3 regions of the Micromonospora sp. NPDC049171 genome follow, and region 2 is predicted to be linked to each of the others. Evidence: predicted binding sites of a transcription regulator. Region 2 holds the regulator's gene; each other region holds the start of a gene.
What was found. The regulator HrcA, encoded in region 2, represses chaperone genes, less so after heat shock. The targets are predictions, from matches to a motif close to GGTTNGCACNCTCNNNNNGAGNGTGCNAACC.
Positions count from the first base shown of each region.

Region 1 (2,264 bases), on a different contig from region 2:
GGGTCGGCGACGAACTGCGCGTTGCCGGGGCCGGCCGAGGTGTACGCGACCCGGGCGGCGAACTCGGCGTGCGGTCGGGCCGCCGCGTCCGCCAGGGTCTCCAGGAAGGCCAACGGTGCGTCGGCGAGCATCTCCAGACGCAGTGCCCGCATCCGGGCGGCGTCCTGCGGCCGGACCCGGCGGATCTCCGCCCGCCGTAGGGCGGTGGCGCCCGTATCGGTGGTCATGCCCGCATGCCTACCACAGGGTCGGTGCCCGGCACGGTCGAGCTGCGCCGGGCAGTCATCGACGTGGATCCGGTGGATCGAAAAACCAAGCCGGTCTGACCGCCCCGGAAGGTGTCAGATTTGTGGCCGTGCGCGGCCGTCACTCCTCGTGTAGCGTGCGATTTCGGTCACCTTATTCAATGGTCGCCATCGATTGCCGAGGTGGTGGCCGGTGGGCGTCCGGCCGTGCCGAGCGCCAGGTCAGGCAACACCGCGCAGAGTGAGGGAAGTGCACCGTGGCACAGGGCACCGTGAAGTGGTTCAACGCCGAAAAGGGCTACGGCTTCATCGCCGTCGACGGCGGTCAGGACGTGTTCGTCCACTTCTCCGCGATCGAGATGGACGGCTACAAGGCGCTGGACGACGGCCAGCGGGTGGAGTTCGAGATCGCCCAGGGTCAGAAGGGCCCGCAGGCCGAGCACGTCCGCGTCGTCGCCTGAGTTTTCCTCCTCGATCGGCCCCGCGCGTCGGGGCTGGCGGCAGGGGCGCGCAACCGGGAAGATCGGGCCCGTTTGGCCGGCCCGGTCCACCTCTTCGAACGCCGCAACCCGATCGGCCGCTCGTCTCGGATGTTCCACGACCGGCCCGACCTCCTGCTCGGTCGGGTTGCCCTGGTGGCCCCGGCGGTCATCGTCGTCAACGTGATCTCCGGTGGCCTGGAGGAGGCGGGCACGGCCGCGTTCGGCACGGATCCCCTCTCGTCGCCGGGCACCGCGATCGGGGCGGTGGTGGTGATCGGGGTCACCGCCGTGCTGGTCCTGCCGGCCTACCTCGCCCAGCCAGGTCGGTCTGCTGGTGACGTACGCCGAGCAGCGCGCCCATGAGGAGCCGGTGAACACTGCCGGACTGGCGACGGAACTCGGCTGAGCGGCCCCATCGTGCTTGCACTCGGCAGGGGAGAGTGCTAAACAAGTCATTGGCACTCGCATACCGTGAGTGCCAATGGTCGGGACGGTGGGGCCAGGTTGCACCGGCGTGGAGACGCCGGGGCGGCACATGGCCGGTCGTCGCGGGCTATCCGGCCCGGCCGAAGGACGTCGTCGTCGCCAGGTGGCGACGTCCCAAGGTGCGTACACCAGGCGGCCCATCCGGGGCACACATCTCGGGTGGCCCGTGAGTGTCCAGGAGGACAACGCCGTATGGCCAAGATGATCGCGTTCGACGAAGAGGCGCGCCGCGGCCTCGAGCGGGGCATGAACCAGCTCGCCGACGCCGTAAAGGTGACCCTCGGCCCCAAGGGCCGCAACGTCGTGCTCGAGAAGAAGTGGGGTGCCCCCACCATCACCAACGATGGTGTGAGCATCGCCAAGGAGATCGAGCTCGAGGACCCGTACGAGAAGATCGGCGCTGAGCTGGTCAAGGAGGTCGCCAAGAAGACCGACGACGTTGCCGGTGACGGCACGACGACGGCGACCGTCCTGGCCCAGGCCCTGGTTCGCGAGGGCCTGCGCAACGTGGCCGCCGGCGCCAACCCGATGGCCCTGAAGCGGGGCATCGAGGCCGCGGTCGCGAGCGTCTCGGAGGAGCTGTCCAAGCTCGCCAAGGACGTCGAGACCAAGGAGCAGATCGCCTCCACCGCCTCCATCTCCGCTGGCGACAGCACCGTCGGCGAGATCATCGCCGAGGCGATGGACAAGGTCGGCAAGGAAGGCGTCATCACCGTCGAGGAGAGCAACACCTTCGGGCTGGAGCTGGAGCTCACCGAGGGTATGCGCTTCGACAAGGGCTACATCTCGGCCTACTTCATGACCGACCCGGAGCGTATGGAGGCCGTCTTCGACGACCCGTACATCCTGATCGCCAACAGCAAGATCTCGTCGGTGAAGGACCTGCTCCCGATCCTGGAGAAGGTCATGCAGTCGGGCAAGCCGCTGCTGATCATCGCCGAGGACCTGGAGGGCGAGGCCCTCGCCACCCTGGTGGTCAACAAGGTCCGTGGCACCTTCAAGTCGGTCGCCGTCAAGGCGCCGGGCTTCGGTGACCGCCGCAAGGCCATGC
Region 1 is NZ_JBEZDJ010000018.1:158,130-160,393, forward strand. It holds gene AB0B14_RS23070 (GNAT family N-acetyltransferase) at 1-227, opposite strand, end outside; gene AB0B14_RS23075 (cold-shock protein) at 503-706, shown strand; gene AB0B14_RS23080 (hypothetical protein) at 779-1,090, shown strand; gene groL (chaperonin GroEL) at 1,406-2,264, shown strand, end outside.
Region 1: groL (chaperonin GroEL) is a predicted target of HrcA. The motif match lies at 1,181-1,211, and genes of this name have one in related genera.

Region 2 (2,264 bases):
CCGAGGAAGCCGATCACGATGCAGGACAGCACCCAGCCGACCAGGCCGACGATCGACCAGATGAGCTGGAAGTTGAGCGCCGCCACGGCGTGCGCCCGGGCCGTCGGAGACTGGTTGCCGCGGGCCAGCAGCGCCACCAGCGGGCCGATCCAGCCGAGCACACCCCCGCTGATGATCATGCCGGCCGCGCCGCCGAAGTGCGCGACGAGCGCCCAGGTCTTGTCCTCGTTGTTGGCGTAGCCGCCGCTGGGGCCGCCGCCGGTCGGATATCCGCCAGCGGGGTAGCCGCCGGGCGGATAGCCTCCGGGCGGCGGATAGCCACCCGCCGGAGGGTAGCCACCTGACGGCGGTTGGTCACCGGTGGGTGGCGGATAGCCACCGGCCGGGGGATAGTCGCCCGGGCCAGACGCCCCGGACAGTGGTGCGGTGGGTGGCTCGGCCGAGGGGTACGAACTCGGCTCCGGCGGATAGTTGCCGGGGTCACCCGCGCCGGGAGGGCGAGGAGGTTCAGTCATGGGTGTCACGGTAGGTGCCCGTGGCAACGCAGCACCAGAGGGGCCACCGTTGATCATCGCGCCGGTGGGTACGCCGAAGTAGACTGGCACTCGTTACAGTCGAGTGCCAGGGCGGCTCGACCGGCCCCACGGCGCCGGCGGCCGACGTGCGACAGGAGGTGCGGAGGATGGGTCTCGACGACCGGAAACTCGCCGTGCTCCGCGCGATCGTCGAGGACTACGTCTCCACCCAGGAGCCGGTCGGCAGCAAGGCGCTTGTCGAGCGGCACCAGCTCGGGGTGTCCCCGGCCACGGTCCGCAACGACATGGCCGTGCTGGAGGAGGAGGGCTACATCCGGCAGCCGCACACGAGTGCCGGCCGGGTGCCCACCGACCGCGGCTACCGGCTCTTCGTCGACCGGTTGTCCCGGGTCAAGCCACTCAGCCCGGCCGAGCGGCGGGCCATCGAGCGTTTCCTGGTCGGCGCGGTCGACCTCGACGACGTGGTGCACCGCACGGTGCGACTGCTCGCCCAGCTGACCCGGCAGGTGGCCGTCGTGCAGTACCCGAGCCTGGCCCGCTCCTCGGTTCGGCACCTGGAGTTGGTGCCGATCTCCACCACCCGGCTGATGCTCGTCATGATCGCGGACACCGGGCGGGTCGAGCAGCGGCTGGTGGAGCTGCCCGGGCCGGTGCCGGCCGACGACGTCATGGACCTGCGCCGGCTGGTCAACGAAAAGCTCGCCGGCGCGCGGCTGTCCGACACGCCACCGTTGGTGCAGGCGCTTGTCGAGGAGGCGCCGGCCGGGCTGCGTCCGACCATGACCACACTCGCCACCGTCCTGCTGGAGACGCTCGTCGAGCGGCACGAGGAACGCATCGCGCTGGCCGGCACCGCCAACCTCACCCGGGGCGGTCTGCTCGACTTCCAGGGTTCCCTGCGCCCGATCCTCGAGGCGTTGGAGGAGGAGGTCGTGCTGCTCAAGCTCATCGGCGAGACCGAGCCGAGCACGACCCGTGTGCTGATCGGCGACGAGAACGAGTTCGACAACCTGCGGGCCGCCTCCGTGGTCAGCACCGGCTACGGCCCGGGCACCACCATCCTGGGTGGCCTGGGGGTGCTGGGGCCGACGCGGATGGACTACCCCGGCAACATCGCCACGGTCCGCGCCGTGGCACGCTACGTGGGCGAGTTGCTGGCCCAGAACTGATTGGTCAGGGCCGATGCGGCCGGCTGCGGCCGCCGACCGGCACAACGCGAGACGAACATGAGGACACGGAACGCAGTGGCCAGGGACTACTACGGCATTCTCGGTGTGAGCCGGGAAGCCTCCGATGACGAGATCAAGCGCGCCTACCGCAAGCTGGCGCGCCAGTTCCACCCGGACGTCAATCCGGACCCGGAGGCTCAGGAGAAGTTCAAGGACATCAACGCCGCGTACGAGGTCCTCTCGGACGACCGGAAGCGGCAGATCGTCGACCTGGGTGGCGACCCGCTCGCCCCGGGTGGTGGTGGTGCCGGCGGTCCGGGCGGTCCGGGTGGTGCCGGCGGCCCGTTCGTCGGTTTCCAGGACATCATGGACGCGTTCTTCGGTGGCGCGGCCGGTGGTGCCCGGGGCCCGCGACCACGGACCCGCCCGGGTGCCGACGCGATCCTGCGACTCGAACTGGACCTGCACGAGACGGCGTTCGGCGTCGAGGCGCCGATCACCGTCGACACCGCGGTGCTCTGCACCACCTGCTCCGGTGCCGGCACGGCCGCCGGCACGC
Region 2 is NZ_JBEZDJ010000032.1:12,444-14,707, reverse strand. It holds gene AB0B14_RS31290 (DUF4870 domain-containing protein) at 1-572, opposite strand, end outside; gene hrcA (heat-inducible transcriptional repressor HrcA) at 683-1,705, shown strand; gene dnaJ (molecular chaperone DnaJ) at 1,781-2,264, shown strand, end outside.

Region 3 (2,264 bases), on a different contig from region 2:
TCGGCGAGATGAAGCCCTTGTCGAACTGGAGACCCTCGGTCACGTCCAGCTCGGTGGTGAGCATGGAGCCTTCCTCGACGGTGATGACACCGTCGCGGCCGACCCGCTCCATCGCCTCGGCGATGAGATCACCGATCGTGGCGTCCTGCGCGGAGATCGTCGCCACGTTCGCGATCGACTCCTTGCTGGTGACCTCCGCGGCACGGCCGAGCAGCGCCTCGGAGACCTTGGTGGCCGCCGCGTCGATGCCCCGCTTGAGGCCGGCCGGGTTGGTCCCGGCGGTCACGTTGCGCAGGCCCTCGCGAACCATGGCCTGGGCCAGCACGGTCGCGGTGGTGGTGCCGTCACCGGCGACGTCGTTGGTCTTGGTCGCCACCTCCTTGACCAGCTGCGCGCCAAGGTTCTCGTACGGGTTGGTGAGCTCGATCTCCTTGGCGATGGTCACACCATCGTTGGTGATCGTCGGCGCACCGAATTTCTTGTCCAGGACGACGTTGCGCCCGCGCGGGCCGAGGGTGACCTTGACCGCGTCCGCGAGGGCGTTGACACCGTGCTCCAGCAGGTGTCGGGCGTCGTCCGAGAAGCTCAGGATCTTCGCCATTAATGTCCCTTCGAAGCGCCACTGCCCCGGCCCGGCGAGCCGGACCGGGGCAATGGAACTGATCGGTTGCTTACTTCTCGATGACCGCGAGGACGTCGCGGGCGGAGAGCACCAGGTACTCCTCGCCGGCGTACTTGACCTCGGTGCCGCCGTACTTCGAGTAAAGGACGGTGTCGCCGACCTGCACGTCAACCGGAACCCGGTTGCCGTTGTCGTCGACGCGCCCCGGGCCCACAGCGAGGACGGTGCCCTCCTGCGGCTTCTCCTTGGCGGTGTCGGGGATCACGATGCCCGACGCCGTGGTGGTCTCAGCCTCGTTCGCCTGGACCACGATGCGGTCCTCGAGCGGCTTGATCGCAACCTTGGTCGCGGTAGTCACGGGCATACCCTCCTGGGGTACTGGTTTCGTTGCTGGCCGGCGGGGCCAACCAGCGTCAATCTGCCTCATGCCACCGGGCGGGACCGTCGTCGCGGGTGCCGGTCCGCCTGGCGTGCGCACCCGGGTCGCGAGACCCGGAAGCTGGCACCCTCAGGGTGAGAGTGCTAATCGCAGGTTATTCCGTGGCTAGCACTCCGTCAAGGAGAGTGCCAGCGAGTCGCGCCCCGCCAGCCCGGATTTCCGGGTCCACCCGGACAATGACCGGGTGGATCTCGATCAGCTGGCGGCGCTGCGTACCCCCGAGGGGTCGGCCGCGCTCGCGACGGCGGCCGGTCTGGCCGGCGGTGATCCGCTGGTCGCGGCGTCGGCGCTGCGCGCGGCCGGGGTGCCGCCGACGCTGGCCGCGGCGGCGCTCACCCAGGCCGAGCTGCGGCACCGGGCGGCCGGCAAGTTCGGCCCGGTCGCCGCCGGGATGTTCCTCACCCGCCCCGGCCTGGAGCAGGCCACCCGCCGGGTGGTCGCCGACCGTCGAGCCGTCCGGCTGTCCGCGGCCGGCGTGCGCACCCTGGCCGACCTCGGGTGCGGCCTCGGCGCGGACGCGCTGGCCGCCGCCCGTGCCGGCATCCGGGTGTACGGGGTGGAGGCCGACCCGGTGACTGCGGCGATGGCCGCCGCCAACGCCACGGCGGCCGGGCTGGCCGAGCTGTTCACCGTCGAGTGCGGGGATGCCACCGCGTTCGACGTCTCCCGGGTCGACGGGGTCTTCTGCGACCCGGCCCGCCGCAGCAGCGGCACCGGGCGACGGATCTTCGACCCGCGCGCCTTCTCGCCGCCGTGGGACTTCGTCACCGGGTTGGCCGAGCGGGTGCCGCGCACGGTGGTGAAGGTGGCACCGGGCCTGGACCACGCGCTCATCCCGGCGGGTGCGGAGGCGGAGTGGGTCGGTGTGGACGGCGACCTGGTCGAGGCCGCGCTCTGGTGCGGGGAGTTGGCGGAGGTGCCCCGCCGCGCCACGCTCTACCGCCAGGAGGGCGCCGAGACCCGCCGCCACCAGCTCACCGGTTCGGGTGCCGACGAGGCGCCGGTCGGGCCGCCCCGGCGCTACCTGTACGACCCGGACGCGGCGGTCATCCGCGCGCACCTCGTCGCCGAACTGGCCGCCCAACTGGACGCCAACCTGGGTGACCCGAGCATCGCCTACCTCTACGCGGACCAGCCGACCCGCACCCCGTACGCGCGCTGCCTGGAGATCACCGACGTGCTGCCGTTCTCGCTCAAGCGACT
Region 3 is NZ_JBEZDJ010000004.1:194,951-197,214, reverse strand. It holds gene groL (chaperonin GroEL) at 1-601, opposite strand, end outside; gene groES (co-chaperone GroES) at 672-986, opposite strand; gene AB0B14_RS07270 (methyltransferase domain-containing protein) at 1,246-2,264, shown strand, end outside.
Region 3: groES (co-chaperone GroES) is a predicted target of HrcA. The motif match lies at 1,120-1,150, and genes of this name have one in related genera.